3 regions of the Colwellia sp. KS18-150 genome follow, and region 3 is predicted to be linked to each of the others. Evidence: predicted binding sites of a transcription regulator. Region 3 holds the regulator's gene; each other region holds the start of a gene.
The links. Region 3 encodes sigma-54, which starts transcription at its own class of promoters, with help from an activator protein. Its sites were predicted from a motif close to GTTGGCACGNNNNTNGNNT; they were not measured.
Positions count from the first base shown of each region.

Region 1: AC27IF_RS01315 (EF-hand domain-containing protein) is a predicted target of sigma-54. The motif match lies at 5,520-5,538, and genes of this name have one in related genera.
Region 2: AC27IF_RS02100 (CmpA/NrtA family ABC transporter substrate-binding protein) is a predicted target of sigma-54. The motif match lies at 2,740-2,758, and genes of this name have one in related genera.

Region 1 is NZ_BAAJMC010000001.1:272,440-283,538, forward strand. It holds gene rplC (50S ribosomal protein L3) at 1-523, shown strand, start outside; gene rplD (50S ribosomal protein L4) at 540-1,145, shown strand; gene rplW (50S ribosomal protein L23) at 1,142-1,444, shown strand; gene rplB (50S ribosomal protein L2) at 1,455-2,279, shown strand; gene rpsS (30S ribosomal protein S19) at 2,356-2,631, shown strand; gene rplV (50S ribosomal protein L22) at 2,643-2,975, shown strand; gene rpsC (30S ribosomal protein S3) at 2,988-3,686, shown strand; gene rplP (50S ribosomal protein L16) at 3,699-4,112, shown strand; gene rpmC (50S ribosomal protein L29) at 4,112-4,303, shown strand; gene rpsQ (30S ribosomal protein S17) at 4,303-4,554, shown strand; gene AC27IF_RS01310 (hypothetical protein) at 4,729-5,061, opposite strand; gene AC27IF_RS01315 (EF-hand domain-containing protein) at 5,187-5,477, opposite strand; gene AC27IF_RS01320 (HAMP domain-containing sensor histidine kinase) at 5,811-7,304, shown strand; gene AC27IF_RS01325 (hypothetical protein) at 7,301-7,867, shown strand; gene AC27IF_RS01330 (sigma 54-interacting transcriptional regulator) at 7,874-9,244, shown strand; gene rplN (50S ribosomal protein L14) at 9,496-9,864, shown strand; gene rplX (50S ribosomal protein L24) at 9,877-10,191, shown strand; gene rplE (50S ribosomal protein L5) at 10,204-10,749, shown strand; gene rpsN (30S ribosomal protein S14) at 10,754-11,059, shown strand; gene rpsH (30S ribosomal protein S8) at 11,079-11,099, shown strand, end outside.
Region 2 is NZ_BAAJMC010000001.1:438,619-449,717, reverse strand. It holds gene AC27IF_RS02110 (ABC transporter ATP-binding protein) at 1-64, opposite strand, end outside; gene AC27IF_RS02105 (ABC transporter permease) at 73-1,011, opposite strand; gene AC27IF_RS02100 (CmpA/NrtA family ABC transporter substrate-binding protein) at 1,129-2,514, opposite strand; gene AC27IF_RS02095 (ANTAR domain-containing response regulator) at 2,892-3,545, opposite strand; gene AC27IF_RS02090 (hypothetical protein) at 3,822-5,195, opposite strand; gene AC27IF_RS02085 (flagellar assembly protein T N-terminal domain-containing protein) at 5,197-6,387, opposite strand; gene AC27IF_RS02080 (flagellar basal body L-ring protein FlgH) at 6,392-7,150, opposite strand; gene AC27IF_RS02075 (hypothetical protein) at 7,389-8,228, shown strand; gene AC27IF_RS02070 (response regulator transcription factor) at 8,248-8,991, opposite strand; gene AC27IF_RS02065 (PilZ domain-containing protein) at 9,240-9,938, opposite strand; gene pepN (aminopeptidase N) at 10,135-11,099, shown strand, end outside.
Region 3 is NZ_BAAJMC010000001.1:551,285-562,383, reverse strand. It holds gene murA (UDP-N-acetylglucosamine 1-carboxyvinyltransferase) at 1-112, opposite strand, end outside; gene AC27IF_RS02645 (BolA family protein) at 262-513, opposite strand; gene AC27IF_RS02640 (STAS domain-containing protein) at 557-850, opposite strand; gene AC27IF_RS02635 (MlaC/ttg2D family ABC transporter substrate-binding protein) at 854-1,639, opposite strand; gene mlaD (outer membrane lipid asymmetry maintenance protein MlaD) at 1,639-2,112, opposite strand; gene mlaE (lipid asymmetry maintenance ABC transporter permease subunit MlaE) at 2,175-2,951, opposite strand; gene mlaF (phospholipid ABC transporter ATP-binding protein MlaF) at 2,951-3,793, opposite strand; gene AC27IF_RS02615 (calcium/sodium antiporter) at 4,098-5,084, shown strand; gene AC27IF_RS02610 (KpsF/GutQ family sugar-phosphate isomerase) at 5,110-6,075, shown strand; gene kdsC (3-deoxy-manno-octulosonate-8-phosphatase KdsC) at 6,075-6,632, shown strand; gene lptC (LPS export ABC transporter periplasmic protein LptC) at 6,629-7,195, shown strand; gene lptA (lipopolysaccharide transport periplasmic protein LptA) at 7,234-7,839, shown strand; gene lptB (LPS export ABC transporter ATP-binding protein) at 7,853-8,584, shown strand; gene AC27IF_RS02585 (RNA polymerase factor sigma-54) at 8,664-10,187, shown strand; gene hpf (ribosome hibernation promoting factor) at 10,213-10,500, shown strand; gene AC27IF_RS02575 (PTS sugar transporter subunit IIA) at 10,518-10,970, shown strand.

The sequences.
Region 1 (11,099 bases), 280 kb from region 3:
AACTGTAGACAACGATGGTTATTCAGCGCTTCAAGTTACTACGGGCAAGCGTAAAGCAAGCCGTGTAACAAAACCAGCAGCTGGTCATTTCGCTAAAGCAGGCGTTGAAGCAGGTCGTGGCCTGTGGGAATTCCGCTTAAACGAAAATGAAGGCAGCGACATTGAAGCGGGCAGTGAAATCACTGTTGAGCTTTTCAATGACACTAAATTAGTAGACGTAACTGGTACCTCTAAAGGTAAAGGTTTCCAAGGTGGTATCAAGCGCTGGAATTTCAGCATGCAAGATGCAACGCATGGTAACTCGATTTCTCACCGCTCTAACGGTTCGTTAGGTCAGTGTCAAACACCAGGTCGCGTTTTCAAAGGCAAAAAAATGTCTGGTCACATGGGTGCTGTGCGCGTTACTACACAAAACCTTGAATTGGTTCGCGTTGATGCTGAACGTAACTTGCTACTTGTTAAAGGTGCAGTTCCGGGCGCAATCAATGGCAACGTAATCATCAAACCAGCTGTTAAAGCTTAGTCCAGGAGATTTTGTGATGGAATTATCATTAAAAGACGCATCAGGTGCTCTTGAAGTTTCTGAAGCAACTTTTGGACGTGAGTTTAATGAAGCTTTAGTACACCAAGTAGTAGTTGCTTATGCAGCTGGTGCTCGTCAAGGTACTCGTGCTCAGAAAACTCGCTCAGAAGTTAGCGGCGGTGGCAAGAAGCCATGGCGTCAAAAAGGTACTGGCCGTGCACGTGCTGGTACTACTCGTGGTCCAATTTGGCGTTCAGGTGGCGTAACATTCGCTGCTAAACCTCAAGATCACAGCCAAAAAGTTAACCGTAAAATGTATCGTGGTGCTATCGCTAGCATCCTATCTGAATTAGTTCGTCAAGAACGTTTAGTAGTAGTTAACGATTTCGCGGTAGAAACACCTAAAACTAAAGACTTAGTTGCTAAGTTGAAAGGTTTAGAACTTAAAGACGTATTGATTGTAACTAAAGAAGTTGACGAGAACTTGTTCTTATCAGCACGCAACTTATATAAAGTTGACGCAGTAGATGTACAAGCAATCGACCCTGTAAGTTTAGTTGGTTTCGAAAAAGTTTTAATTACTGCTGATGCAGTTAAAGAAATTGAGGGGATACTAGCATGATAAACGAAGAACGTTTGTTAAAAGTGCTTTTGGCACCAAATATTTCTGAAAAAGCAACTGTAGCTGCTGAAGCAAACAACACTGTTGTTTTCAAAGTAACTACTGATGCAACTAAAGCTGAAATCAAAGCGGCAGTTGAGAAGCTTTTTGAAGTTTCTGTTGTTGGTGTTAATACACTTAATGTTAAGGGTAAAACAAAACGTACAGGTGCTCGTTTTGGTCGTCGTAACGACTGGAAAAAAGCCTACGTTACTCTTGCAGAAGGTTCTGACATCGATTTCGTTGGCGCAGAGCAATAGGAGATAGAAAATGGCTATAGTAAAATGTAAACCTACTTCTCCGGGTCGTCGTCACCTAGTTAAAGTGGTAAACAAAGAGCTTCATAAAGGTAAGCCTTATGCACCACTATTAGACACTAAGTCTAAGTCTGGTGGTCGTAACAATAATGGTCGTATTACTGTTCGTCATATTGGCGGTGGTCATAAGCATCATTATCGTATCGTTGACTTTAAACGTAACAAAGATGGCATTCCAGCCAAAGTTGAGCGTTTAGAATACGATCCAAACCGCAGTGCTAACATCGCTTTAGTATTATACGCAGATGGCGAACGTCGTTACATCCTAGCCCCTAAAGGCTTAACAGCTGGTGATACAATCCAGTCTGGTGTAGACGCTCCAATCAAAGCGGGTAATACCATGCCACTTCGCAATGCTCCATTAGGTAGTGTTGTTCACGCAATCGAACTTAAACCAGGTAAGGGCGCGCAAATTGCTCGTGCTGCTGGTACTTACGCACAATTAGTTGCGAAAGATGGTGCTTACGTTACTTTACGTCTTCGCTCTGGCGAAATGCGTAAAATCGAAGCAGATTGTCGTGCTACTTTAGGTGAAATCGGCAATGCTGAACACATGCTTCGCTCTCTGGGTAAAGCTGGTGCTTCACGCTGGCGCGGTGTTCGCCCAACTGTTCGTGGTGTTGCCATGAACCCAGTTGACCATCCACACGGTGGTGGTGAAGGTAAAACATCTGGCGGTCGTCACCCGGTATCACCTTGGGGTGTACCAACTAAGGGTTACAAGACTCGTAAGAATAAGCGTACTGATAAATTTATCGTGCGTCGTCGTACTAAGTAATTAGTGCATTAAACTAAATACTCTCAATTATCGGCATTAGGTCGGTAATTAGAGTAATGATAATTAAGGAATCACCATGCCACGTTCCCTCAAGAAAGGTCCTTTTATTGACCTACACTTGTTGACGAAGGTAGAGAAAGCGGTGGAAAGCGGGAATAAAAAGCCAATTAAAACTTGGTCCCGTCGTTCAATGATCATCCCTACGATGATCGGATTGACCATAGCTGTCCATAATGGCCGTCAACACGTTCCTGTATTTGTAACCGAAGAAATGATCGGTCACAAATTAGGAGAATTTGCACCAACTCGTACTTATCGCGGTCATGTCGCTGATAAGAAAGCTAAGAAGTAAGGGGAAGTTAAATGGAAGCAATTGCTATACATAAATTTGCCCGCGGTTCTGCTCAAAAAGCACGTTTAGTTGCGGATCAAATCCGTGGCGTACACGTTGAGAAAGCACTTGAAATTTTAACTTACAGCAACAAATCAGCTGCTGATTTAGTTAAAAAAGTACTTAACTCAGCGATTGCTAATGCAGAGCACAACGAAGGTGCAGACATTGATGAATTATTCGTTAAAACCATTATGGTTGACGATGGTCCAACAATGAAACGTATTATGCCACGTGCGAAAGGTCGTGCCGATCGCATCATAAAGCGCACAAGTCACATCACTGTGATTGTGTCTGATAACTAGGAGTATATTAGTATGGGTCAAAAAGTTAATCCTACCGGTATTCGCTTAGGTATCACAAAACCTTATGCGTCTACTTGGTTTGCAAGCAGCGCTGATTTTGCTAACAACTTAGATGGCGATCATAAAGTTCGTGAATATCTAACTGAAAAGCTTAAGCGTGCATCATTATCTAAAGTAGTTATTGAACGTCCAGCTAAATCTATCCGCGTAACAATTCACACGGCTCGTCCAGGTGTTGTTATCGGTAAGAAAGGCGAAGATGTTGAGAAGTTACGTTTAGCGGTTTCTAAAATTGCTGGTGTTCCTGCTCAAATCAACATTGCTGAAGTACGTAAGCCAGAAATGGATGCGCAGCTTGTTGCTGACAGTATTGCTAGTCAATTAGAACGTCGTGTTATGTTCCGTCGCGCTATGAAGCGTGCCGTACAAAACGCAATGCGTTTAGGCGCCAAAGGCATCAAAGTACAAGTTAGTGGTCGTTTAGGCGGCGCTGATATTGCACGTGCAGAATGGTATCGTGAAGGTCGTGTACCTCTACATACATTACGTGCTGATATCGACTACGCAATTGCGCGTGGTGACACTACTTACGGTGTTATTGGTATTAAAGTTTGGATCTTTAAAGGCGAAATCATTGGTAAAATGCCATTGCAAGCAGAGCAACCAGCTGCTAAGCCTAAAAGAAAAAACAACCGCAAAAACAGTAAGTAAGAGGAATAAGTAATGTTACAACCAAAACGTACTAAATTCCGCAAGCAGATGAAACTGCGCAACCGTGGCTTATCGCACACAGGTAGCTCAGTAAGCTTCGGTACTTACGGTTTAAAATCGGTTGAGCGTGGTCGTATGACTGCTCGCCAAATTGAAGCCGCACGTCGAGCTATGACTCGTCACGTTAAGCGTCAAGGTAAAATCTGGATTCGCGTATTCCCTGATAAGCCAATTACCAAAAAGCCTCTTGAGGTTCGTATGGGTAAAGGTAAAGGTTCAGTAGAATATTGGGTTTGCCAAATTCTTCCTGGTCGTGTTCTTTATGAAATGGAAGGTGTTTCAGAAGAATTAGCACGCGAAGCTTTTGCTTTAGCAGCTGCTAAACTTCCTTTCAAAACAACCTTCGTAACTAGGACGGTAATGTAATGAAAGCTAGCGAACTTAAAGCAAAAAGCATTGAAGAGCTTAACGCTGAATTACTAGAGCTTCTACGCGAGCAGTTTAACTACCGCATGCAAGCAAGCACTGGTCAATTAGCACAAACTCACTTGCTAAGAACTGTACGTCGCAACATTGCACGTGTTAAGACTATCATCACTGAAAAGGCAGGTAAGTAATGAGCGAAGCCAAAATCCGCACACTACAAGGCGTTGTTATCAGTAACAAAATGGATAAGTCTATTGTTGTAATGATCGAACGTCGCGTTAAGCACCCTATATACGGTAAATTCATTACGCGTTCAACTAAGTTGAAAGCACATGATGAAGCTAACGTATGTAACGAAGGTGATGTAGTAACTATCACTGAATGTGCACCAATTTCTAAGTCTAAAAACTGGAAATTAGTAGACGTTCTAGTTAAAGCTTAATTAGTATTTATACTTAATTTAACTTTTTCAAAGTGACCGTTAAAAACCCTTATCATTAATTTGGTAAGGGTTTTTTTATTGTGTATTATTTAAATTATTGACTAACTAATGCCGTTAGCAAAAGTCATTTTTCATTGGCTGGAGCGTTAGACACTTAAATAAAACTCTATAACTTTACAGAGCTAATTTTAGGGTAGGAGACTTAGCAGGGAGGGTTTTAAGATTAATTGATTCTTGTATTAGCTTGCCTTCTTTAAAGCGATTAATCTCGGCTGTCGTAATATTAAGCTTTTGGCAAATTCTGTAAAACACCTGATAGTCCTTTTCACTCAGACCTTCATCGTCTCGACACATGAAACCATCTATGTGCGCGGTATCCCCATAGAAATTTAAATTAGCAATAGCGCTATAGGGTTCACCGTAATTATCTACTTTGATGGCACGGATAGATTTTATTTCAAAAATCCAATCATTCATTTTCATAATACGCAGTGGAATATCACTCATAAATAACCTTTAAAAAGGCCGACTGATAAAATGTGTTGGGAGCAGCCGGCAAAAAATAGCAAAGAGAAAACGGAATATTCAGTAAAAATATCCCGTTTTAATTTGTAAAGTGAAAGGTAAGGTGTTTATTTAACTTTATTGATATATGTAGATAGTTCATCTTGGCTGATACTGGCGTCACCATTAATATCAACATTTGCGAAATCATTATGTAAAAGCTCATTCCCTTTTGTTTCTGAGATACTCAGCAAGCCATCTTTATCTGTATCAAGTGCAGCGAATGAAATTTGTTCACTAGGTAGTGACGTAATGGATGGAGCTATATCTGGAGTGTTATTTTCTGCGCTTACGTAAGTTGACGCTAAAGTTGTTATATATACAGCTAAAGTAACTTTGATTAAACTAATATTCTTCATGTTATATTCCTAGAGTTGGTAGTTGTAGTGTTCAACATGAGATAGCACAACTTGCGCCAACTTTCTAAGTTATTGTTTTTAGGTTGGTTGATGGGGTTGTTGTTAATATTTATTGGTTTGATTGTCAGCAAATAGAGACAGTTATAATTATTTAAATATTTTTCTTTAAATTTAACCGCTGTTAATTATTTATAATGTATTGATAAATTGGGAATAATTCTATTCAGTGTAGGTTTATATCTGTGTCTCTATTTAGCGACAGTATTGTGCTTTAACTAGAATTGAATTAAAAATGCGATAATGACCTAATTTAAAGCTGGAAGCTTAAAGCAATTGCATTCAACAAAAGCACATAAACTGTCTGGGCTACTAAATAAAATCAGTAGCCGAACTTTATCAATTAAAAAGTTAACTTTATTAGGATTTACGTTAGCCGTTGTACCTCTAGTGTTTGCACTTATCTACAGTGCGGTGAAAGTGAGTCAAATATCTAAGCAAGCAAGCCAAACAATATTCTCAGTTGTAAATCTAACAACAATAACGAGTGAGTTAATTGAAAGTCAGTTAAAACTTGAGCGGTTTGCTAGTCAATATATCATCCTTAACGATGAAGAACTCAAAGAAAGTTATTTGAGTCTTGAACGTCAGGTACTTGTACTTATTGATTCTGAAATATCTGTATATCAAGATGAAAAACTGACCAGACTAGCAAATGAATTAAAAAGGGTTATTAATGTAATTCATCTTCAATTCGATAAAGAGGCTACTACCAATGACAGGTTAAGACTTATTGAAAATGACTTTATTATTGTAAGTAAAATCAGTCAGAGTATTGATCAACGAGGTCGGGAGTTAATCAAAGAACAAGCGGTTAAGATTAACTTAATGACACAGCAAGTCAGTAATACAATTTTACTTAGCTTGTTAATCATTCCAATTACGTTACTTATTGCAGGTATATTTGTTTATCTAATTACAACTCCGTTAAAACTATTAATATCAAAGATTGAAAATTTAGAACGAGGAGAATTTGATAATCAGATAAAGTTGAATGGAACGATAGAAGTAAGAGAAATTGCCAATGCTCTTGAGATGATGCGTCTTCGTTTACAAGCATTAGAATTACAAAAATCGAGTTTTATACGACATATATCACATGAATTGAAAACACCTCTCGCTGCTATGCGAGAAGGAACAGAGCTGCTTTATGATAATAGTGTTGGAGAGCTTAATGATGCCCAACAAGAAGTGTGTGAAATAATTAAAACCAGTGTCAGTCGATTACAGCTTTTAATTGAAGAGTTATTAAATTTTAATATTGTATTAGACTCCACTAGTTTACAAGATAGAGAAGCGATATTTATACACGCATTGGTTGAAGAGGTTATTAGTGATCATATATTAGATATTAAAAAGAAAAACCTTCAAATAATACCCAGTTTGGGAAAAATCACTGTTTATTCTAATTACAAACAATTGAAGGTCATACTTGATAATATTATCTCTAATGCAATTAAGTACTCTAAAGAAAAAGGTAGAATATCTATTGACTGTTTACTTAAAAACGAACAATTGCAATTATCAATAGAAGATAATGGGGTAGGCATAAATGAAAATATTCAAGGTAACGTATTTGATGCTTTTTATCAGGGGCCTGAGCCCAAAAGTGATCATATTAAAAGCAGTGGGCTTGGGCTTACGATAGTGAAGGAGTTGATAATGCGTTTAAATGGTGACATTCAATTAATTAGTCAAACTAAAGAAGTCTCGGGCACCAAAATACAAATAACGTTACCAAAAGCTGAACGATTAGTAGATACAGCATGAGTTTATTTGAAACTAACTTTACCCGTAAAGGGGATAACGAATTTAAAAGAAAATTTAAACAATGGAGCGTATATCTATTGATGGCTTCAATGTTGTTTGCTTGTCAATCTATACCTGAGTCTACTTCTCAAAATAATGAAGTTAGTGATTATTATTTATGGCTAACAACACTTAACAATGTCGAGCTTACACAGGAAATAAATAGCATAAAAAATAAAGGTGTAATAGCGAATAATAAAGTAAATATACAATTAGTTGTACTATATAGCTTACCTAACTCACTGATATACAACCCTTATACAGCTAAAGCTAAATTAAATCTTCTGGATTTAAGCGCACCTCAAGACTCTTCTTTCAGCGAAGCAGATTTAGCTTTTATTACTATGTTAAAAGATCAGTTAAACCAACAGTTGTTGCAATTAGAGCAAATGAATAACTATAAAGGTGCGTATAAACAGAGCAAACAGACTATTAATGCACAGCAACAAACAATTTCGACATTGAATAAACAAATTGTACAGCTTAAAAATATTGAAAAAAATATCAATGAACGTGGCCAATAAACACACATGCATAATACAGAGAATGACTTAGTTAAAAAAATCTTGGTTGTTGACGATGATCCAAGTTTATTACGTTTACTAACTATAAGATTGTCAGCCCAAGGTTATAGTGTTGAATCGGCAGAAAACGCGAAAGTGGCCTTGGGAATATTAAAAAGTTTTCATCCACATATGGTTATCAGCGATTTACGCATGGAAGGGATGGATGGCATGGCATTATTTGCACAAATTAGGAAACAGTACCCTAATATGCCAGTAGTTATCATGACCGCGCATGGCACGATACCAGATGCCATTAATGCAACTAAAGAGGGGGTATTTGGTTTTCTTACCAAACCATTCGAAAGCCAAGAGTTGTTAGATACTGTAAAGAAGGCGATTAAATTACAACCAACAATCACGCGAAGTAAAACTAAAGAATCGGCGTGGCGTGCAAAAATTATCAGCAGAAGTGCAATAATGGAATCATTGTTACTTCAAAGCAAGCAAGTTGCACAAAGTGACTTTAGCCTATTAATACATAGTGAAAGTGGAACAGGAAAGGAATTACTTGCACAGGCGATACACCAAGTAAGCAGACGGAAAGATAAGCCTTTTACTGCCATTAACTGTGCTGCAATACCTGAGCAGTTATTAGAGTCAGAATTATTTGGTCATGTGAAAGGAGCCTTTACAGGAGCTGAAAAGAAACATCTAGGGTTATTTCAAGCAACGCAAGGAGGAACGCTCTTTCTTGATGAGATTGGCGATATGCCAATGAACTTTCAAGTGAAATTACTCAGAGCTATACAGGAAAAGGAAGTACGACCCATTGGTAGTACTACATCAGTAAAGGTGGATGTACGGGTTATATCTGCTACTCATAAAAACTTACAACAAGCTATTGCCGATAAAACCTTTAGGGAAGACTTATATTATCGATTGAATGTCGTTGAGTTAGAGTTACCTCCTCTATCAAAGCGTCGCGAAGATATACCTCTGTTAGCACGACATTTCCTAGATAAAGCAGCGACAAAAGCGGCAATAGAAATTAATGACTTCTCTGTTGAGGCAATGGAGCTACTAATAAGTGCACCGTGGCCTGGTAATATACGACAATTACAAAATGTTGTTGAGCAAGGTGTCGCTTTATCCACAGATTCTTTAATTAACGCCAGTTTAATAAGAAATGCAATAAAGGAAGAAGATACACAGTTACCCTCATTTCAACAGGCCAAAGAACAGTTCGAGCGAGACTATTTGGCCAATTTACTTAAGTTGACAGCAGGAAACGTTTCTCAAGCGGCAAAAATAGCGCAACGAAATAGAACTGATTTCTACAAATTATTGAAACGACATTTCCTGAATGCAGAATCCTTCAGAGAAGAAGATGTTTAACATTGCCGGTAACCTCAATTAATAGCCTATCTATTTATTAGTACATTAAACTACCACTTTCACATAAGTGGTGTTATAATCTCGCGCCCGCTAACTTTGAGTGCCCGACTATTAGTCGGTTTTTTGAGCGAATGGGTGGTCTTTTTAAGGCAGTGACGGGTCAAATTTCTGGCCTTGAATTTTAACTTACCTTTTGAAATTTTCTCATGGTTTTCATGTGGATAAAAGGTAACTAATGGAGCAAAAAATCAATGATCCAAATGCAATCACAGCTGAATGTTGCTGATAACAGTGGCGCTAAGCGTGTTCAATGTATAAAGGTTCTTGGTGGCTCGCACCGTCGCTATGCACGCATTGGTGATATCATCAAAGTTGCCGTAAAGGAAGCAAGTCCTCGCGGTAAAGTAAAAAAAGGTGATGTTCACACTGCGGTAGTGGTGCGCACTAAGAAAGGTGTTCGTCGTACAGATGGTTCTGCCATCCGTTTTGATGAAAACGCGGCTGTAATGTTAAATGCTAACTTACAACCAATTGGTACTCGTATTTTCGGGCCTGTGACACGTGAACTTCGTAATGAGAAATTTATGAAGATCGTATCATTAGCACCAGAAGTACTATAAGGAGTCACGATAATGGCATCTAAGATTCGTCGTGATGATGAAGTAATCGTACTTGCAGGTAAAGACAAGGGCAAAACTGGTAAAGTTACTAAAGTTCTTGTTGAAGACAGCAAAGTATACGTAGAAGGCGTTAACTTAATCAAAAAGCACACTAAGCCTGTACCTCAGTTACAGCAGCCTGGTGGCATCATTGAAAAAGAAGCACCTTTGCATGTTTCTAACGTAGCTATCCTTAACCCGAAATCGGGCAAGGCTGACCGCGTTGGTTTTAGAATTGAAGACGGCAAAAAAGTTCGTTTCTTCAAATCTGATAACGAATTAATTTAATTGGAGTAAACGATGGCGAAACTGCATGATTTTTACAAAGATACAGTTGTTGCTGAACTTGCTAAAGAGTTCGGTTACAAAAGTGTCATGCAAGTCCCTCGGATTGAAAAGATCACCCTTAACATGGGTGTTGGTGAAGCAATTTCTGATAAGAAAGTGTTAGAACACGCCACAAATGATCTTACTGCAATCTCAGGTCAAAAGCCGGTCACGACAGTAGCACGCAAATCAGTTGCGGGCTTCAAAATTCGTGAAGGCTATCCTATTGGTACGAAAGTAACTCTACGCGGCGAGCGTATGTGGGAATTTTTAGAGCGTTTAATCTCTATTTCAATTCCTCGTATCCGTGACTTCCGTGGCTTAAATCCTAAGTCATTCGATGGTCGTGGTAACTACAGCATGGGCGTTCGTGAGCAAATTATCTTCCCTGAAATCGATTACGATAAAATCGATAAAATTCGCGGAATGGATATCACTATTACTACTAGCGCGAAAGATAACGAAGAAGGACATGCTTTATTGTCTGCCTTCAACTTCCCGTTCAAGAAGAAGGTGTAGAGTTATGGCTAAAACGTCAATGAAAGCTCGTGAAGCTAAAAGAACCAAGTTAGTAGCACAATATGCTGAAAAGCGTGCTGCGTTAAAAGCAATCATCTCTGGTGTAGATTCTTCTGAAGAAGAACGCTGGGATGCTGTATTGAAACTTCAAAGTTTACCTCGTGATTCATCAAGTAGCCGTCAACGTAATCGTTGTAACGTTACTGGTCGTCCACATGGTTACTTACGTAAATTCGGCTTAAGCCGTATTAAGTTGCGTGAAGCAACTATGCGTGGTGAAGTTCCAGGTCTTAAGAAAGCTAGTTGGTAATTCACGGGAGTAAATGGTTATGATGACTGATCCTATCGCG
Region 2 (11,099 bases), 110 kb from region 3:
ATACCATGCCAATTTGACTGATATTTAAAAAAGCTTGTTCGTTATTTGTTACTGCATTCATCATATTTTTCCTTACACACTTAAACTCGATTTATCCCAAGACACTTTTCGCTGTATTTGCAGCATGACTCGGTCTAATAAGAAACCAATAAAGCCAATAACAATGACTGCTGCCATAATTCTCGCTAATGAGTTAGAGCTACCGTTTTGAAACTCATCCCACACAAATTTTCCTAATCCAGGATTTTGCGCTAACATTTCAGCGGCAATTAATACCATCCATGCGACACCAAACGATAAACGCATACCTGTGAAAATCATTGGTATTGATGCCGGTAATACTATTTTTTTAATATGAGTGAACGTGGGTAGACGCAACACTTTACTGACATTAAGTAAATCACTGTCGATTGTGGCAACACCAATGGATGTATTTATCACCATAGGCCATAAGCTACATAAGCTCACCGTGATCATCGAGGTTAAAAATGATTTCGACACTAAAGGATCGTCAGACACATAAAGCGCGCTTACCACCATAGTTACCAATGGCAACCAAGCTAATGGCGATACCGGTTTAAACACTTGTACTATCGGGTTAAAGGCTGAATTTAATTTCTGACTTAACCCCATCCAAATACCCAATGGAATGGCAATTATCGCCGCCACTAAAAATCCACTAGTTACTGTAATCAAACTGGTAAAAATTTGATCAACAAAAGTTTCTTTACCTGTATATGCTCTAATTTTAGCAACATAGTCTGGATTTTTAGCCAGCTTCGCGGCATTACGTACTTCTTGTCGTTGATAAAAGGCCTCTGCTTTATCTCTTTCTGTGACATGTTCATCATAAAGGGCTGAAAACTGCTCAACAACCGAACTAGGACCAGGGAACTCACCTAGAGATGTGTGAATACTTTGTGCTGAAATATGCCATAAAAACAAAAAGATGGTAATTCCGGCCAGCGGTAACATTAGGCTATCTGTGACTTTAACTAGCATCTTCTTCATTGATTTAATTAAACGTTCATTCATGGTTAAGTTATTTATATTTACTGTTGTTGAGTTCATTACTATTACTCCTTCGTGGTAGCTTAAGCCGCCTTATTTCAAGGCGGCACAAGTTCCTTAAAGTTTGTCGCCCTTTTTCAAGCCAATGGTAAATTTCTCTAGATAAGCATTTGGTTGCGTACCGTCATAGACTATGTCATCAATAAAGTGCTGCTGTGGCGCTTTAAAGCCGGTTTCGTTAGTAAAATCTGGAAACTCGTTAGCCGGAATAGTTTTGTCTGCTATTAAAGACTTTGCGGCTTTAGTATAAATATCAGGACGATACACTTTGGCTGCTAAATCTTTATACCATTGATCACTTTTGTCATCTGAAATTTGTCCCCAACGGCGCATTTGCGTTAGATACCAAATAGCATCAGAGTAATAAGGGTATGTAGCGTTATACCTAAAGAAAACATTGAAATCTGGAACTTCACGTTTATCGCCTTTTTCATATTCGAAAGTACCTGTCATCGAATTTGCAATAACATCGTAATCAGCGCCAACATAGTTAGATTGTGACAATATTTTCACGGCGGCTGGCCGGTTAGCATTATTGTTTTCATCTAACCACTTAGCAGCACGAATTAGGGCGCGCGTTAAACGGATAGTGGTATTTGGATATTTCTCAGCAAATTCAGCAGTAATACCAAACACTTTCTCTGGGTTGTCTTTCCAAATTTCATAGTCAGTTACCACAGGTACGCCAATGTTTTTAAATACCGCTTGTTGATTCCAAGGTTCGCCAACACAGTAACCTTCAATAGTGCCTGCTTCCATGGTAGATGGCATTTGTGGTGGTGGTGTTACAGACAGTAATGCTTCAGCATCAATCTGACCAGAGGTATCACCTTTATGTGGTGCATAATAGCCTGGGTGAATGCCACCGGCGGCTAGCCAATAACGTAATTCATAGTTATGAGTCGAAACTGGAAATACCATGCCCATTTTAAACGGCTTACCATCATCCTTAAATTGTTCAATAACAGGCTTTAATGAGTCTGCTTTAATGGGGTGTACAGGTCTTCCATCCGCCATTTTGGGGATATTTGGTTTCATTTTTGCCCAAGTATCATTGGATACGGTAATCGCATTACCGTTTAAATCCATTGAAAATGGCGTAATAATATGAGCTTTTGTGCCATAGCCCATAGTCGCAGCAATAGGTTGTCCCGCCAGCATATGCGCGCCGTCTAACGAGCCATCAATCACACCATTGAGTAATACTTTCCAATTGGCCTGCGCTTCGATAGTGACATACAAGCCTTCGTCTTCGAAATAGCCATTTTCATAGGCGATAGCAATAGGCGCCATGTCAGTTAACTTAATAAAACCAAATTTCAATTCTTCTTTTTCTGGCTCTCCCAATTCTTCACTGAGCGCTACACTGCTCGCTGATAAAGCTACTGCTATAGATAGTGATGCACATTTCAACACCGAGGTGATTGATTTTGTCCAAGTCATTATTAATTCCTTATAGGTATCGATAAAAGTTAAAAAAATTCAAAAAAAAACGCCCACCAAACATCCACCTAAATAGGTCGATTTTTAGTGAGCGCCATTGCTCGTTTAATGCTTAACATCTTGTTTAGCATTACCTAGCAGCATCGTTGCTACTAGCAGTATTTGTAATATTTTTATCGCCGTTGATAAAAATACAGGTTTACTTATCTGTTCTTTACATATGGATTACACTTTACGTGCCAACTTTACAACCTTTTGTTTTTATAGGCTTTTTACAAAAACCTATAAAAAATACCACGTTGATATTAAGTCCTATGATGCACAAAAGTAGTTAGTTGCACCAATTTTGCTCCAAATTTGCTCCAAGTTGTAATCGATTAAGACGGTGATAACAGAGCATGGACTTCAATAATATTTTTCGCCACTTGTGCTAAAGAGTTTCCTTGATCCATAGCCATTTTCCGCAAGATATCATAAGACTGTTGCTCATTAAGTTGCTTTTGCTCCATAATAATACCTTTCGCTTTTTCAATGTATTTGCGACTTTCTAACTGATCTTTGGTTCGCTTTAGCTCATTTCTCAATGATTGCTCGGCCTTAAAGCGCTCATTAGCCACAGAAATAATACTTTTTAGCCGCTGCGGGATCATTTCACTGACCACATAAGCACTCACCCCAGACTTGATCGCATGTTTGATTAAGTTGGGTGAGTCATTTTCTGCAATGATAATAATAGGCAAAGGTAGCAATTGATTTATTTCGGCTAAAGTAGATAGCATAGCTTCACCGGGCAAATCAGTTGCCAGCACTAAAACACTCGGTTGGTATATAGTAATATTCTCTATGATATCAACATCTAATGTTGAATGATGAACAATATAGTAGCCAAAGCCTATCAAGGTTTTCTTCAATAAAGAGCTACTGCTAGCTCGCTTTTCAATTAACAGTACATCACCCAATGAATTACTAGGGCGTTTATTTTCTCGAGACGAGGAAGCTGACTTGTTAATATTGTAATCTGAGAAGCTCATCCTTATTAATCCAGATAATGTTAATCATGAATTGTTTGTAATACAAAATTCAAGCCAATAAATTAACAGTTAAATTTCAACAACTTACCTTTGTAGTTTTAAAATATAAAATAGTATTGCACAAATATTCACACTATAAAGCCCTAAAATGAGGTGTAGATAAGCCTTGTTAAACAAATAGATATTAGTGCTAAACTGCAAGTATAAAAAAACCAGAGGCTGATATTAGCCTCTGGTTTTAAATGTTATTTTCCTTTTATTCTATCAGATAAGTCATTATCTCTGCGTATAACTTATCTGATAATAATGAAGGTTAGCGTTAAACTCATCCGCTACATTTTCATCACTAGTCAAACTATTCCCTTGCTGAAAAAAGTTAATATAATCTTGGTAACTATTAGCCTTGTCACTTTGCAATAGAATAACTTCAGTACCGTCTAACATAGTTGATGCTTCATTAATAAAATCGGGATAGTCTGTTAAAGCAACTGAGGAGGCTAACATACCATTATCTTCACCGTAATTTGTCCAAGTAACAGGGTAATAATTACCTGTTGTATCTAAAACATTATAAGTTAATTTAATAATCGACATGGGGTGGTTCTTAATAGCGCTGTAATCATAACTGCCATCAGCGGATAACTCAGAAAAATTAGTGTAATCTACATCAATATCTGCCAACTCAACTAAACTCACTTCAGTGTTGTAAGCTTCATCATAAGAAGTCGATAGAATTTTATTGGCACTGACAAAATATGACTCACTAAAGAGCGTACTTGTATCAGCCAGTTGTTGCTCGGTATAAAACTTATAATAAGCATCACTTAAATATTGATGACTATTAAATACCAGTAACTCCCCATCGCCAGCTGAGATATTAATTAAAAAGTGTTCATTGGCGTCAATAATTTGTGAAGAAGTAAAAGCTACAAGTTCATTAGTTATCAATGTAATATCTTCGGGTATTTCAATTGCTGATAAAGACCAGACTTCCCCCTCAGTAAAGGTGGTTAAAAAATTTGCCGCACCAATCAAGTTTGCAGAGCTACTCTCTCCTGTCACCATAAAAGAAGCAATGGGCCAATTAGCTGTCGTTTCTCGGCAAACCTCAACATTATTAAATTGTGTGGTATTACTATCAATCGCCTCTACCGATTCATAAGTTAATGAACTGTGATAGTCGCCCCGCTCGGTTAGGCTTCGATGAGTTAAGAGCAGATTGCTAGTAATACATTGGCAAGTTTCATTATCAATAAGTGCATCGTAAGTGGCCGTATAAGTATTTGAACTCGCCGTTTCAGCTTGATAAAAGCTGTTAATATCTAAACCGGCAGTGTCATCACCCGACTGACTTTGAGCCACCAAGGTATAATTTATAAATTCATCGGTTGAGGTAAAGCTAATTTGACCGTTGCTATCGGCACTATAACGCTCTGTTACCTGCCAATCATCGTCCTGTATTAGCAATTCAATATCTGTAAACGGACTTTTTACTCCACATTGATTAGTTAACGAAGCGGTTAACTCGAAGCTATAAGTTTTTGTTTCTGTTTCACTTGAACTACTGGATGAGCCGCCACCACACGCTGTGATAAAAAAAATGCTGATCAAGGAAAAAATTGTAGATTGGTTAATAATGCTGTTGTTCATGTTAAAAAATACCTTTGGGGCTGACGAGATCAAATAATTGGCTAGCATTGATAACAATAGGGTTATCGCTAATGAGTATGGCGCTATTGTGATTAACATGTTTGGCGCGCAAAGTGATGTTTTCATCAGGGATCAGCATTGGAAAGACACTGCCCTGATTGTTATGTATTAATTTTTTTCGAATGATTTCAAACTCATCTGATTTTTTAACGCCATGCTTGCTACCTAAATGAATGGTTATTTCATCTTGGTGTTTATTAACTATTTGGCTAAGGCTGGTTTGGCAAGTAAGATTATCGTTAATATCTATTACTGCGCTGTTAACGGTATTTAATACCACGCGACCATAATCACTGCGCCAAAAAACGCTGTTATTCATGTCTATCTTGTCATGTTCACCGTAAACCCAATCAGCTTCACTGTGATAGCGTTTATTAATTAAGATTTTGCTTTGAAAAGCATCATATAAATACAGTTGAAAGGTAAAATTACGGCGTAAACTGACATCATCAATGAGCAAGTTATCTTTCACTTGTTCAAAAAGACTAATGTCTTGTATATAGCCAAAGGCAATAAACTGGCTATGGTATTTTGTTGCCAGGTAATATGCCGTTTCTAATGTCTTTTTGTGATCTAATGTTTTTAATAACGGCATTTGTACGAATGCGTCATTAAGCAATTGCACGTCAGAGATAGCATCATGTTCAGTCAATTGGTTTTCAAATCGCTCACTTACTTGACTACCCAACTCAAACAATTCGCCATTTATTGCTTGTAAAGAACTTAATAAAGGAAACTGTGCCAGTACAAGTGATTTGGAGTAATGATCACGGTTACAACTTAATGTGGTGTTAACGTCCACCTTAACGACTACCGTTAAAACATCATTATTTATAGTTTCACTGAGTATTTCGACACGTCTAATATCACTTTTATTTTTAAAAACACTTTTACTACTTTGCAATAAGCCATCAAGTACCACTGACTCTAGCGAAACATAAACACCACTTTTAAGTGACGCATTGGTGATAGCTTGCTTGATTGTCGCCGTTCTAATCGCGTCTAAATCGTAATTCAGCCCTACTATTTCTTGTTGGGCGCTACCTTGAAACCAAGTAGCAAAAGTATATGAACTAAAGAGCAATAAATGCAGAAAATAGATAACTTGGAATGTGCTTTTGATATTAGCCATAGTATTAATCCAAGATACTAAAGAGAGTGCCTATCAAGCTGTTATCTTGATTGTCTTGCAAGCTTCCTTTACCGGTGAATTCTATCTGGCTATTACCTACTTTCACTGAGCTGATGGTGTTATCTTTCGCAATATCTTGCGCTCTTATTTCACCTGAAAAGCGAATATATTCTTTGCCTTTATTGAGTGTCATCCATTTCTCACCGGCAACAATTAAATTGCCGTTGTGAGTAAATTCTCGGACAAAAACCGTAATGTCTCCTATCAAAGAGTTACTTTGTTTTGACTCTGCTGAGCTATCAAAGTCTTTTTCTTGGTCATATTCAGCATTAAGATTGTCTCCGCCAATATGAATTGAGCCCGCGTTTAAGCTCACAGGATCTAACTTAAAACTATCATTCTTTTGAGTTTTATAATTAAGCTGCTTTTTCGCTGACATACTTTCATCAAGCCTGACTAAAATCATGTCTCCGATGTCATATTTATTGCTAGGTTGATAAAGACCGATGGCTTTATTAGGAATAAACAATGACCCAGAAGGTATTGCTACCGTATCCATATCTCTAGCCCTCATCGGTCTAAAATTGACATGACCTGGGCTTGCCTCTTCAGCTTTTTGTTTAGCAATACGCTGACTCACGTTGGGATTGGTTGGGCTATCGGCAACTAATTGCTCATCTACCGTACTACTACTACAAGCTGAAACAATATAGAGAGTGAAAAATACAAAGATAAATTTAGCGATATTAGTATTTTTATTCATGCTAAAGGTTACTGTAAAGATTTGAATTACAGATAATTATTCCATTTTTTTCATGATTTGTTTGTCGGTAAATGTCGGCAAATAGTAAAGCCCCAAACGTCAATGTCAGGAAATGTAAATCAGTGTAAATTGACTTGAAAACCTTCATTGTATTCGCTGCAATAGCAATGGTACTTGCTGCAGTACACTCTAGTACTTGAAAGCATTCGCTACTGAATAAATGAATCAATAAGGTAAAATGATGAGTTCAATTGACAACCTGCAAGGAGCCAGTAGTGGCTTACTTTCAACCAGTAATCAACAAAGCTCACTTTTAGATGATCTTACTGAACAATCCATTAACGCTTTAACAAGTGTTGGTAATAATATTGGCGAGAGTTTTAGTGATCTGCTTAGTCAGAGTCAAGCAGTAAATAGCGTTCAGACAGTACAAGAACAACTTACCCCATTGACTTTAGATAGTGTCAGCAGCAGCTTAGAAGACATGCAGAATGAATTACTATCAAACCTGCTTGGCTATAATTCTGGTGCCTTAGCTTTAGCCTCTACTGAGCAGATTACTGATATTAGCGCTGACTTTTCATTGGCAAGTATCAAGGAATCGCTTCAAGGTAATATTCTTTCAACATTACAAGCCAATACGCCTCTTCCTACTATTGAGCAAGTTAGCTTACCTGAAAGTAATTTAGTCAGTGATATTGTCAGTTTTTCTTTTAACGATGACGGTATAGGATTAGAGGATGCCTTTGACACTGTTAATGTTTTGCAGCACATTCCAGTTGTTTCTTCTATTTATAGCTCGGTAACTGAACAAGAAGACATTAGTACCATGGCACAATTAGCAGGTGATTTTATTTACGGCGGACCTGTAGGGTTAGCTTATTCAGTGTTAGACATCGCAATTGAGAGTTATAGCGGCACCTCAATTAGTGATGCTATTACTCAATTCAATTATGTTGAGTTTTTCTTTAGCGCTTTCAGTACCACCGATGCTGGACTAACCACAGCAGAGCCTAAAACAAACACACAAACAGCATTCTATGATAAAGACAGCAATGTTATTTATAGCCGTGACTAACTTTTACCTTAAACTAGCACTAGCAAGAGTTAGTTCCAATAAGACTTTGTCCATAAGCAGAAAGATTGTGGTGTCCTTGTTCCATTAAAAAAGTATAACCGACACCTCGAACCGTTTTGATAGAGGGCTTATCTCTATGCCGGGCTATTTTTTTACGAATATTGCTAATATGCATATCAATACTACGATCATAATAAGAAATAGTACGACCAAATGCATACTTGCCTATCGTCTCTTTTGAGTGGACTTTTCCTGCATTGCTCATCAAAAAAGAGAGTACTTCAAACTCAGAGCCCGTTAGCTTCAATAAATGCTGTTCACAGTACACTTCCCGGCTCGTACGATTTAATCGTATTTCATCGATGTTGATTTTATTTGGCGTTAGCTGACCAGTAAACCTAGCTCCACGGCGCATAACGACCTTGATACGTGCCAGTAATTCTCTGTGGTTTACCTGCTTGAGTAGGTAATCATCGGCCCCCACTTCAAGTGCATAAATGCGATCAAAATGCTCATCCCTAGTTGTCATGATCATAACGGGGCAAGATTGAATGCCGATTAACAACTTTAACAGTTCAAAACCGTCAAAGTTTGGCGTGGCTATATCTAAAATGATCAAACTAAACTGACCGGTATTCGCTTTATTAAATCCTTCTAACGCGCTATCACAACAACAGAGTTCAAAACCTTCATTCCCTAAATATTTCTCTAATTGTGTTGTCAGTGCCAAATCATTATCTATTATTAGTATTTTATTATTCATATTTTCATTTACGTTAGCTGTATTCATTACCAAATTAGGGGTGGAAGATAATATCGATTTTAGTAGTAATACCAATAGGATTAATTGATTGCTCCGTTTGATATAATGAATACTGGCAACAATACCATAGAAGAGCATGGTGAAATGTGGATAAATATTGGTGAATATATAGTATTAAGGTGTTTTACTAGGATGGGGTTGATAACGTTTTCACGTTAAGTGTTTCTCAACTTAACGTGAATGTACGCTTATAAACATTCGATAAAAAGATGTACTAATAAACGCTCAACTTTCGCTGAATTAGAGGTGAATTGCGTCCCTAAGGTCATTTTTCCGTTCTCGTAGCGTTGATTACAAACTCGAGCAGTTATTTCTAATTCTCCTTCAATAGGGCTTTGCACACTTATCGTTACTTCTTGATTTTTTAAGTTCGATAATTTTTCATCGGTTTTAAAAGAAAAACCACAACCTCGCGGTGATATATCAACAATAATACCGCTAAATTCTGAAAGCATACTCAGCAAATCATTACCTTCGAATTTTAACTTACCAGGTAAGTGCGCTTGAGTACGTGGATAGCGGCGCAATTGTCGGTTGAAAATATGTAAAGGGTATTCTACAACAAGGCATTTTTCAGGGAAGTTCACTATCGATTTGATGGTTGAATCAAATGAAAAACACTCTCTTTGTTCTTCGCTTTCCCCTTCAATAGGCGCAAGATAACGAATAAAGAGCGATTTACCCACCGACAATGCTTCAGTGTAATCGTGTGTTCTAATGCCAACTGGAAATTTTAAAATGATATATTGACCAAAAGCATAGCCAATTAATGGTAACTTCAGGCGAACATCGTCTAACTGCTCTAGCTGCACATCAAGTAACTGACCAGGCAACAATTCAAAAATGGCGGTGTTAACTTTGTTTTTTTCAACTGAGAGACTAGACATAATATCCATATTTACGTTAGGTAGATTTTACCGATAGTAAACAAGAAGGCTGATAATGGCAAATCCAATCAACCGATGTGCTCGCATCTTTACAATCGGATACTTATCATTTGGTATAAGTTAGTACGATACTGTTTCAAAAACACTTTCTACTTTATACTCAATAAAATTTATAAAAACTATAGTGAGATTCACTTTGAAAAGTCTACGTAGAAACGTCGCTTCGGTTGCTATTTTTGCATTGATATCAACATTATTACTCAATGCTTGTCAGTCAACAGATACGCAAAGCAATACGCATGAAAGCACGGCACAGAGTCCTGTAACACAGGTGAGTTTTTCGCCTCGCGCTGAGAATCAATACTTATCACAAGAGCAGGCATTTAAGCGCTCAGAGCGTGTAAGTAATGTCAGTTATATGCTTAATTTTTTTCTTACCGGTAAAGAGAGTTTTTCAGCGAGTTCTAGCATTAACTTTAGTCTCAATGATGCCAGTACCCCACTCACAATTGATTTAAACGAAGCACAACTCACCAGCTTAGTCATTAATGGGCAATCATTTGATGCTCAGCAACTTAAACAAAACTACAATAATTGGTTCATTACTTTAGCGCCGCAATATTTAGTTAAAGGTGATAATAAAGTTGCTATAAATTATACCCGTAAACACAGTACAAATGGCGAAGGATTACACCGTTTTAAAGACCCTGTCGATGATAAAGTATATTTGTATTCTCATTTTGAGCCTGCGGCCGCACAACAAATGTTTGCGCTGTTCGATCAACCGGATCTTAAAGCCACGTTTGAGATGACCGTATCGGCGCCAAAAGATTGGACAGTATTTTCCGCCACCCGTGAAAATAAAATAACCAAACAAGGAGATTTTAATACCTGGTACTTTCCAAAAAGCCTGACCTTAAGTCCTTATAACTTTTCGCTGCATGCTGGCCCGTACAAAATGTGGCAAGACAAGACAGGAAAATACCCATTACGTCTGTTTGCTCGCCAATCAGTATCAGATCAAATAACACCAAAACACTGGTTCACATACACTAAGCAAGGCTTTGAATTCTTCGATGATTATTTTGGTATTCAATATCCCTTTAAGAAGTATGATCAAGTCTTAGTTCCTGATTTCTTATATGGTGCGATGGAAAACGC
Region 3 (11,099 bases):
TCGTTTTTGATAATAGTGCTGACATTAGAATAGGGAGTGCGGCGTTTTTAGCGCCAGAGATAGTAACTTCACCACGTAGTGGCTTGCCACCAATAACTTTAAATGCGTCCAAAATATTTACTTTCTTAAGTTTAGATTAATGGGGAGAGGCTGCTCATTTAGCGCTCTGAAACTGATAATAACCAGTATTACATTAATTTGATCAATGAGCAGCTTTTTTCTTATTTAAAAACAAATCAAAAAAGGGTAGGTACCAATACATTACATATTGAACATTTTATCTCGTTGCCATTGGGCTTTTGTAAAAGTTTTCACGGTAACCGCATGAATGGCTCCCGACTTAATCTCTTCTGCTAGTGCTGCAAAGACAACTTGCTGACGTTTAACACGGGATAAATCCGCAAACATATCTGCTACGGCAATGACGCTACATTGTGAGCCATCAAATTTAACCTGTAATTCATCAAGCTCTAATGCGTCATTAATCAATTTTTCTATGTCTGCTACTTCCAAAGGGAGCTCCTCGTTTAATAAGTTTTTAGCGTGGCATCACTCATTATTTAGGTAAAAAACCTTCAACGCCACTTAAGTTAATCAAATTATCTAACTTAGCAGGTAAATTTGCAAAGGCTAATTGACAATTTACCTGATGAGCTTGCTCAAGTATGAAGAATAACCAAGCAAGTCCTGCCGTATCAACCATAGTAACTTGTTGTAGATCTACTAAAACTTTACGTTGCTTTTGTATGAATTTACTGGTCTTTTTTGATACTTTCATCAACGTATGTCTGGTGAGCTCGCCTTGCAAAGAAATGAGCTTTTCGCCAAAAACAACATCTATATCAGTCACAAGTTATCCTGCTTTTTTAGTTGGTTTGCTCATTTGTGAGACTTGGTCTTGACTAGTTTTATTCTTAAAAACTATGTCTCGTTCACTTTTCTTTTTAAGCATCTCAGTAACATAGGGTAAGCCTTTTTGACGAATAATACTGCCAAGTTCAGCTTGCTTACTATCGAGCAAGCTAACGCCTTCCGCTACCATATCAAACGCTTTCCACTCGTCAGTTTTGCGGTTTTTTCTTACTTTAAAAGAAACATCAATATTATTTCGGCCTGGCATTAAGACACGAGTGTTTACTGCAACTATTTTTTTATCTTCAAAGTCGCGAGCTGGGGCGAATTCCACTTCTTGATTATCATATAAAGTAAAAACTTGCGCATAAGAGGTTACTAAATACTCTCGAAATACCGGCACAAAAGCACGTCGTTCAGCTTCGGTAGTTTTCTTTAAATGCTTACCAATCACTTTAAACGCCGAGTATTTGTAATTAATATAAGGCATCAATTCTTCACGAACGATATCTTTAAGTAGATTAGGGTTTACTTTAATAGCTTGTTCTTCGTCGGCAAAGCGTTTAAAAGTTTTTCCAGCTACTTTTTTGATCATTACATAAGGATCTTTTTTATCAACATATAGGCGAGTTGGCTCTGCCGGTAATTGAGTTGCGCCCGCAGGTAAACTTGTTGCCTCATCTTGAGTGTAAGCAGTTGCATTGAGGCTTACTGAGCCTAACGATACAGTTACTAAAAATAATATTCTTTTTGTATAAGTTTTTACTTTTTCTGATGTTGCTATCATTAATCGTCACCACTTCCTTGGCTAAATAAAAATTGTCCTATTAATTCTTCTAATACTAACGCAGGTTTAGTATCTTCGATAAAATCTCCTGGCTGTAGAGTTTCAAGGGAGTCATCCATAAAACCGGGCTGTAACCCTAAATACTGTTCACCTAATAACCCTGAGGTTAATATAGCGACTGACGTTGCTTCAGAAAAGTTATTATAATCTTTATAGATTTCTAAAGTGACAACCGGAGTATAATCTTCTTCATCTAGGCTAATATCACTCACTCGACCGACAACAACACCACCAACTTTTACTGGTGAGCGAACTTTTAAACCACCAATATTATCAAATTTTGCCAGCAGATTATAAGTTTCACCATTGCCTGATATCCCTGTATTGGCAACTTTTAGTGATAACATAAGTAATGCCGCAATACCTAAAGCAACAAAGAAACCTACCATTAATTCTATTTTTTTTGACATCATGTCTTTCACCAAACGCCTTTAATTTATTTAAAACTATCTATTTACTAATGACTAACAAACGCTTATTTTGCGAACATAAGTGCGGTTAGAATGAAATCTAATGCTAATACTAATAGCGAAGACTGAACCACGGTTGCTGTTGTCGCCCGAGAGATCCCCTCAGAGGTTGGCTCACAATCATAGCCTTTATAAACAGCAATCCAAGTAACTACAAAGGCAAAAACAACACTTTTAATTACGCCATTGAGTATATCTTTATTAAAGTCGACTTGACCTTGCATCACTGACCAAAAAGTTCCACTGTCTACGCCTAGCCAATCCACACCAACAAGATGTGCACCTAAGATACCCACCATAGAAAAAATAGCTGCTAATAAAGGCAAACTAATCAAGCCAGCCCAAAAGCGTGGTGCGATAACTCGACGTAGAGGATCAACCGCCATCATTTCTAAACTTGATAACTGCTCAGTCGCTTTCATTAAACCTATTTCTGCGGTTAATGCTGAGCCAGCACGACCAGCAAAAAGTAATGCTGCCACTACAGGACCTAATTCACGAAGTAGTGACAAGGCAACCATAGGGCCTAAGCTTGCTTCAGCGCCAAAATCCACCAAAATAGTGTAGCCCTGTAAAGCGAGTACCATTCCTATAAAAGCACCCGAAACCACAATGATAATCAGTGACATAACCCCAACACTGTAGAGTTGAGTCAATAATAATGGTAAACTTTTTTTAGGGTTTGGTGTTTGTATTATCGCCGATAACAGTATGATAACTGCTCGTCCTAAACCACTTATGAGGTTTAAGGTATTTCGGCCTAACTGTTGTAATTGTTTCATTATTTTCCGCCTTGGAGGGCGTTATCATTAGACCCTTTAACAAGCTCTTGCTGATAACTACTTGCGGGAAAATGAAACGGTACAGGACCATCTGCATGCCCTTGTACAAATTGTTTAACTAAGGCTGAATTATCTTGTCTGATCTGTTCAGGTGTCCCTTGGCCAATAATTTTTTTCTCTGCGACAATATAAATATAATCAGCAATACTCATTACTTCAGGCACATCATGCGAAACCACGACGGAGGTTAAACCTAAAGCATCACTTAATGACCGTATTAATCTGACAATCACCCCCATAGAAATAGGATCTTGTCCAGCAAAAGGTTCATCATATAAAATTAATTCAGGATCGAGAGCTATGGCACGAGCTAAAGCAACACGTCTCGCCATACCACCAGAAAGTTCGCTTGGCTGTAAATCTTTTGCCCCACGTAACCCAACAGCTTCAAGCTTCATTAACACGATTTTTTCAATGATAACTTCAGGTAAATTACTATGCTCTCGAATGGGAAACGCTATGTTTTCGTAGACACTCATGTCAGTAAACAAAGCGCCACTTTGAAACAGCATACTCATTCGTTTACGTGTTTCATATAACTCTTTTCGAGAGAGTTTAGGGATATCATTACCAGCAAATAAAATTTGCCCGCTTTCAGGGCGTATTTGACCACCGATTAAACGTAATAAAGTAGTTTTCCCAATACCACTGGGTCCCATAATTGCTGTTACTTTTCCTTTGGGTATCGACAAACTGATATCGTCATATATAACTCGTTCACCTCGTTTAAAGGTTAAGTTATTTATCTCGACTAAACTGTCTGAGTTTTCTTTTGTTGTCATAGATTAACGTCAATGTTATTTATTAGGCTAGTGGTTTACCAGATTGTGGTCAATTTTACCTGAGGGAATCTAATTGTTCACTAAAAATTAACAAATTGCCCGATAAAAAATGTCAGAAAATGTAAAAAAATATTTGAACGATTCAATTCAATTTAATTCGTGGTTGAAAATAGTGCAAACAGCAACTATTTTGCCCTTAATAGCATTAATTGCTTTTTTTTTAACGCACAACGAGCGACAATTTAGCATCCTGTATCAATTCGGCTCATTGTTTGCCTAACTGATATTACCTTTGGAGTTGTGAATGTTTGAACACGTAAGTATTTTATTGGTTGCCTTAATCGCATTAGTTTGGAGTGCAGACAAATTTGTTTTTGGTGCCTCTTCTTTAGCTAGAAATTTAGGTATTTCGCCAATGATAATTGGCTTAACTATTGTAGCGATGGGATCATCCGCTCCTGAAATGATGGTTGCTGCTGCTGCATCATTTCAAGGAAGCCCTGACACAGCTATTGGTAATGCTATTGGTTCAAACATTACCAATATCGCTTTGGTACTTGGTTTTACCGTCTTAGTAAAACCCTTAGTTGTTTCCTCTTCAACCATTAAACAAGAGCTGCCACTTCTGCTTTTGCTGACTTTACTAGCCTATTGGATGCTTTCAGATAACTTCTTTAGCTTTCCTGAAGGCATAGCGTTAATGGTTAGTTTTTTCGGTTTCATAGCAATTTTACTCATTAAAGCATTGAAACAGCGTAAAAATAACACCCTTGACGATCCTATGATAATGGAAGCAGAGCTAGATTTACCTGAGGCTACCAGTACATTAAAGTCAATATTCTGGTTAATTGCTGGCATTACAATCTTAGTACTAAGTGCTCATTTTCTTGTGGACTCAGCCATATTTATCGCTAAAGCGTATGGTATTAGTGACTTAGTAATAGGCTTAACCATTATTGCTATCGGTACAAGTTTACCTGAGCTAGCAGCCAGCATTGCGAGTATCATCAAAAAAGAAGATGACTTAGCTATGGGAAATATTGTTGGTTCTAATATATTTAATATTTTAGCCGTATTACCTTTTGCTGGCATCATAGCTCCAGGTGCTATAAACCCTGAAGCCTCACTACGTGATGCTCCTGTGATGATAGCCATAACAGGTTTATTATTCTTATTGTGTTTTAGCAGAAAGTCTGGCTTCTTTAGACTTACTCGCGCAAAAGGTGCATTATTATTACTTTGCTTTATCGCTTATCAAATGCTGCTTTTTAGTCAAACAAGCATGAATTAATTACTACATAACCTAAAGATGTGCCATGAAGAATTTTAAAGAACTTGCTACCAACGTCATCAATATAGAGCAGCAAGCTATTACAGAGCTATTGCAATATATTGATGATAGCTTTGAGTATGCCTGTCAATTGATGTACGCCTGTCAAGGTAGAGTCATCGTTATTGGCATGGGTAAATCCGGTCATATTGGCGGTAAAATAGCAGCAACGTTAGCGAGTACTGGTACTCCATCATTCTTTGTTCACCCGGGCGAAGCAAGTCATGGTGACCTAGGTATGATCACTAAAGATGATGTCGTACTAAGTATCTCCAATTCTGGCGAAACCAATGAAGTGCTGGCGATAATTCCCGTGATCAAACGTATTGGTGCTAAATTGATTTCAATGACGGGTAATACTGACTCAACTTTAGCTAAGTTAGCTGACACTCATGTGTGCATTAAAGTATCTACCGAAGCCTGCCCTCTAGGCTTAGCGCCCACCTCAAGTACCACAGCAACTTTAGTCATGGGGGATGCACTCGCGGTTGCTTTGCTTAATGCACGAGGTTTTACTGCAGATGATTTTGCCCTTTCACACCCTGGCGGCAGCCTAGGAAAAAGGCTCTTATTACGATTAAGTGATATTATGCATCAAGGTGATCGCTTACCTGTAGTTAATGAGAAAGCGCTAATAAAAGACGCACTGGTTGAAATGTCATTAAAAGGCCTTGGTATGACCGCCGTTATTAATGATAAAAAGCAGCTAACCGGGTTATTTACCGATGGCGATTTAAGGCGCATCCTTGATTTAAAGATTGATATACATCAAGACAGCATCAACACAGTCATGACAACAAACCCCACTGTTGCTCAAGCGGATATGTTGGCCGCTCAAGCTTTAAATATTATGGAAGATAAAAAAATTAATGGCTTACTTATCGTCGATGAAAATCATCATGCAATTGGCGCGATGAATATGCATGATTTATTACGCTCAGGAGTACTGTAATGAATAAGGTTTCAAATACTTTATATGGTGACGTTGGTGAACATATTTTGCACAAAGCTAGAAATATCAAATTATTAGTTTGTGATGTTGACGGCGTTTTCTCTGATGGGCGAATCTATTTAGGTAATGATGGTGAAGAGTTAAAAGCCTTCCATACTAAAGATGGTTTTGGTATTAAAGCACTTGGCCATAGTGGTGTTGATGTTGCTATTATTACTGGCAGAAAATCAGCTATTGTGGCTAATCGTATGTCGGCATTAAATGTTAAACATATTGTACAAGGGCAAGAAGACAAATTACCGGCACTGCAAGCGTTAGCACAACAACTTAATTTATCCGCCGATGAAATCGCTTATATTGGAGATGATATACCCGACTTAGCTTGTATCTTACATGTAGGCTTAGGTATTGCAGTAGAGGATGCTCATCCAAGTGTGTTAGCAGAAGCAAACTATCAAACGTTTACTCGTGGTGGTTTTGGCGCGGTTCGAGAAGTCTGTGATTTAATTATGCAATGCCAAGGTACTCTAAATAGTGCAACGGGCGCTAGCATATGAGTCGACTGCATACGCTGGCACTATTAGTTTTATTGTTAGGTGCGATGGCCTACGGTATTGTAGAGTGGCGTAGTTCGCAAGTGTTACCTGGGGAAGATATTGCCCAGGACTTAGTGCCAGACTTTATTGCTGAAGCATTGAAAAGCGATGTTTACGCTGAAACAGGGCAGTTATCTCATGCAATTGTAGCTGATCGTATGGAGCATTATTCAAAACTTGAAGTAACCCATTTTGAACTGCCAAATTACACCTTGCATCCAAAAAATAGTGAATCTCCTTGGCAACTGAGTGCAAAAGAGGCGACACTGTATAAAAATAATCGCGTCATCTTAAATCATCGTGTGCACTTAAAAGCAACTGATGAAGATAGCCTAATACAAGAAATTCATTGTAAATATTTAGAATTAGATTTAAAAACGAATATAATCAGCTCTGAGCAAACGGTGATGGTACAGGGAAAAGACTTCACTATGTATGGCTCAGGTTTAATCATTGACTTAAATACTAAGCAAATGACATTAACCGAGCATGTGCGCACCATTTATAAAAAAACCGAGAGCTAAAAAGAAAAGCTCAAAATTAATAACATTGTGAAGAATTTATGATAAAAAACAGCCCAATAAAACGCACGATAACTCAAATAAAAACTCTCGGCATTAGTATACTAATCGCCAGCGGATTACTTAGTGTTGTAGGCTCTGCTCACGCCGCAAAGAAAGACCTAACTCAAGAAATCACAATAAAATCAAATCGCCAAAGTGCTGATTTAAAGAATAAAATTGCTAGTTATCTCGAAAATGTTAGTATCAGCCAAGGCTCCATTGCTATCACGGCTGATATTGTTCAAGTTTTTAGTAAAGTTGATGCAACAACAGGTGATAAATTCGATACTTACCTTGCCAAAGGTAAACCTGCCCTTTTTCAGCAACAATTAGAAGATGGCAGTTTAATCAGCTTACAAGCAGATGAAATTAAATATCAGCCTGATCAATACCTCATTACGGTTTCAGGCAATGCGCAAGTAAAACAAGCGGGTAGTAAAGTGACTGGTGAAATCATCACTTACAATACCTTAAATGAAAAGCTTGAAGCTGAAAGTAGCAGTGAGAACTCAGTCACCACTATTCTACAGCCTGCACAAATTAAAGCGCAAAAAGAGAAGTCTGAAGCAGAGAAGAAAACCAATAAAGACAATAATAATGACTAACAAAATGAGTAATATGGAAACAGCAACACTAACCGCAGATGGCCTTTCGAAGTCATATAAAAGCCGGCAAGTGGTTAAGAATGTTAGCCTGAGTGTCAATACTGGCCAAATAGTAGGTTTATTAGGACCAAATGGTGCCGGTAAAACCACCTCTTTTTATATGATTGTTGGTTTAGTACCTAACGATAACGGTCAAATAATATTAAATAATGAAGATGTTACGTTAGCGCCTATGCATGAACGAGCGAGACGTGGGATCGGTTATTTACCTCAAGAAGCGTCTATTTTTAGAAAACTGACGGTTACTGAAAACATCATGGCTATTTTACAAACTCGTAAACACCTTGATGAAGGTCAAAAACAAGAAAAGCTTGAACACTTGCTCGAAGAATTTAATATTTGCCATATCAAAGATAATTTAGGCATGAGTTTATCAGGCGGCGAAAGAAGAAGAGTCGAAATAGCGCGTGCGCTAGCTGCTGAACCACAATTTATTTTATTAGACGAACCTTTTGCTGGCGTTGATCCTATTTCAGTAGGGGATATAAAAAAGATCATTATTCATCTTAAAGAACGTGGCATAGGTATCTTAATTACTGATCATAATGTCAGAGAAACCTTGGATGTTTGTGAGCATGCTTATATAGTTAGCCATGGTGAAATTATTGCTCAAGGTGATGCGGATCAAATTCTAGCGAATCAAAAAGTAAGAGATGTATACCTTGGTGAGCAATTCACGCTATAGTAACTAATGTACTTAGCAAATTAAGCTATAATCCAAAGTAAATAATATAAACAAAAAAACAGGATAAGATCAAAACTAAATGCGTCCATCACTGCAGCTCCGAATAGGACAACAACTTACCATGACGCCGCAACTGCAACAAGCGATCAAGCTTTTGCAGCTCTCGACGTTAGAACTTCAGCAAGAAATTCAAGAAGTCCTTGAAAGTAATCCGCTGTTAGAAGTTAATGAAAATACTCCTAGCGACACTAACGAAAATAGTGACAGTAATAATGAAAAGCTAGAAGAAGCGTTTTCATCAACAACGGATAACACTGAACAGGCGACTGTTGAAGGCAGCGAAGATGCCAGTGCAACTATTGACGAGATAACTACCACGGAAGCTTTAGCGCAAAATGATATTCCAGAAGAATTAAATATCGATACCACTTGGGAAGAAAGTTATAGTGCGGGAACATCCAATACCGGCGCAGTGAGTAGCCCTTCTGAAGATTATACATATCAAGGTGAAACGACTGATTCCATTCAAGATCACTTATTATGGCAAATGGAATTAACCCCTTTTACAGATACTGATAGAGCCGTAGCTATTGCGATTATTGAAGCGGTTGATGATGCTGGTTACTTAACCGTTTCTTGTGATGATATCTTAGAGAGTGTAGGTATTGAAGGGCTAGAGCTAGATGAAGTAGAAGCTGTATTAAAACGTATTAATGTTTTTGACCCTATAGGTGTAGCTGCCCAATCTATCGCAGATTGTCTTACCATTCAATTAAATCAATTTGATGACGATACCCCTTACCTAAAAGAAAGTAAGCACATCATTAGTGAGCATATTAACTTACTGGGTAATCGAGACTACCGCCAATTAATGCGTAAAACCAAACTTAAAGAAGATCAACTTCGAGAAGTGATGCGTTTAATTCAAACGTTAAACCCTCGTCCTGGTGATGCCGTCGTTCAAGGTGATGATCAATACGTTATTCCTGATGTTTCTGTAGAGAAAAAAAATGGTCGTTGGATAGTCGAGTTAAATCCTGATACTGCACCAAAATTGTCGATTAATCAGCAATATGCCGCCATGACCAAAACGACAAAATCATCAAGTGATGATGGGCAGTTCATTCGCTCAAATTTACAAGAAGCTAAATGGTTTATAAAAAGTTTAGAGTCACGTAATGACACTTTATTAAAAGTCTCGAATTGTATTGTACAGCGTCAACAAGGCTTTTTAGAACATGGTGCAGAAGCAATGCGCCCCATGGTACTAAACGATATAGCCGAAGCGGTAGATATGCATGAATCAACTATTTCTAGAGTAACCACTCAGAAGTACATGCACACCCCAAGAGGTATTTTTGAATTAAAATATTTCTTTTCAAGTCATGTGAGTACTGAGAATGGTGGTGAATGTTCATCAACTGCCATACGTTCACTCATTAAAAAGCTCATTTTGGCGGAAACACCTGCTAAACCGCTAAGTGATAGTAAGATGGCTGATTTATTAGCCGAGCAGGGAATTAATGTAGCCAGACGTACTATAGCCAAATATCGAGAATCATTGTCTATTCCACCGTCTAACCAACGTAAAAGTTTATTGTAAATTTAACTTATTAAGGATCACGCTTATGCAAATTAACCTTACTGGCCACCATGTAGAAGTTACAGCCTCTTTACGCGAATATGTTAATACTAAGTTTGCTAAATTAGAGCGACATTTTGATCACATAAACAACGTTTACGTTGTTCTTACCGTAGAAAAGTTAAACCAAAAAGCAGAAGCAACAGTGCATTTAAATGGCAGCGAAGTTCATGCTTCAGCCGTTAACACTGATATGTATGCTTCAATCGATACTTTAGTTGATAAATTAGATCGTCAAGTACTCAAATATAAAGGCAAAATTGCCAATCATTAAACTTCGTTCAACCTATTATGACTTTACAAGATATCTTAACACTGGACTGCACAGCTTGTGCAGTTCCAGCTAGCAGTAAAAAACGCATTCTAGAAACATTGTGTCAGCTTGCCGCCCATGAATTAGGTGAGAGTGACAGTACTATTTTATTAGACAGCTTACTTAATCGAGAAAAGATGGGCAGTACTGGTATTGGTAATGGTATTGCTATTCCTCATGGTAAATTAAAGAATTCAGATAAAGCCGTTGCGGTATTATTGACGACAGAAAAAGCCATAGAATTCGATGCTATAGATAACAAACCTGTCGATATCTTTATTTGTCTTTTTGTACCTCAAGACAGTACCCAAGCGCATTTAGAAACTTTGCAGAGTATTGCTAAATTATTTAGTGAGCGAAAAACTGCGAAACAAGTGAGAAAGTGTATCAATAAGCAAACATTATTTAACTTAATTCAGCAGGCACATTAATTTACCAGCACATAATTATCATTTGGTAAATATTATTGAAACAGCACTTAAGTGATTGTAATAATAAAAAATTATCATTAGAACCTAATTTAATATACACATAAGATTGCAGATCAAAGGTAACGAGTT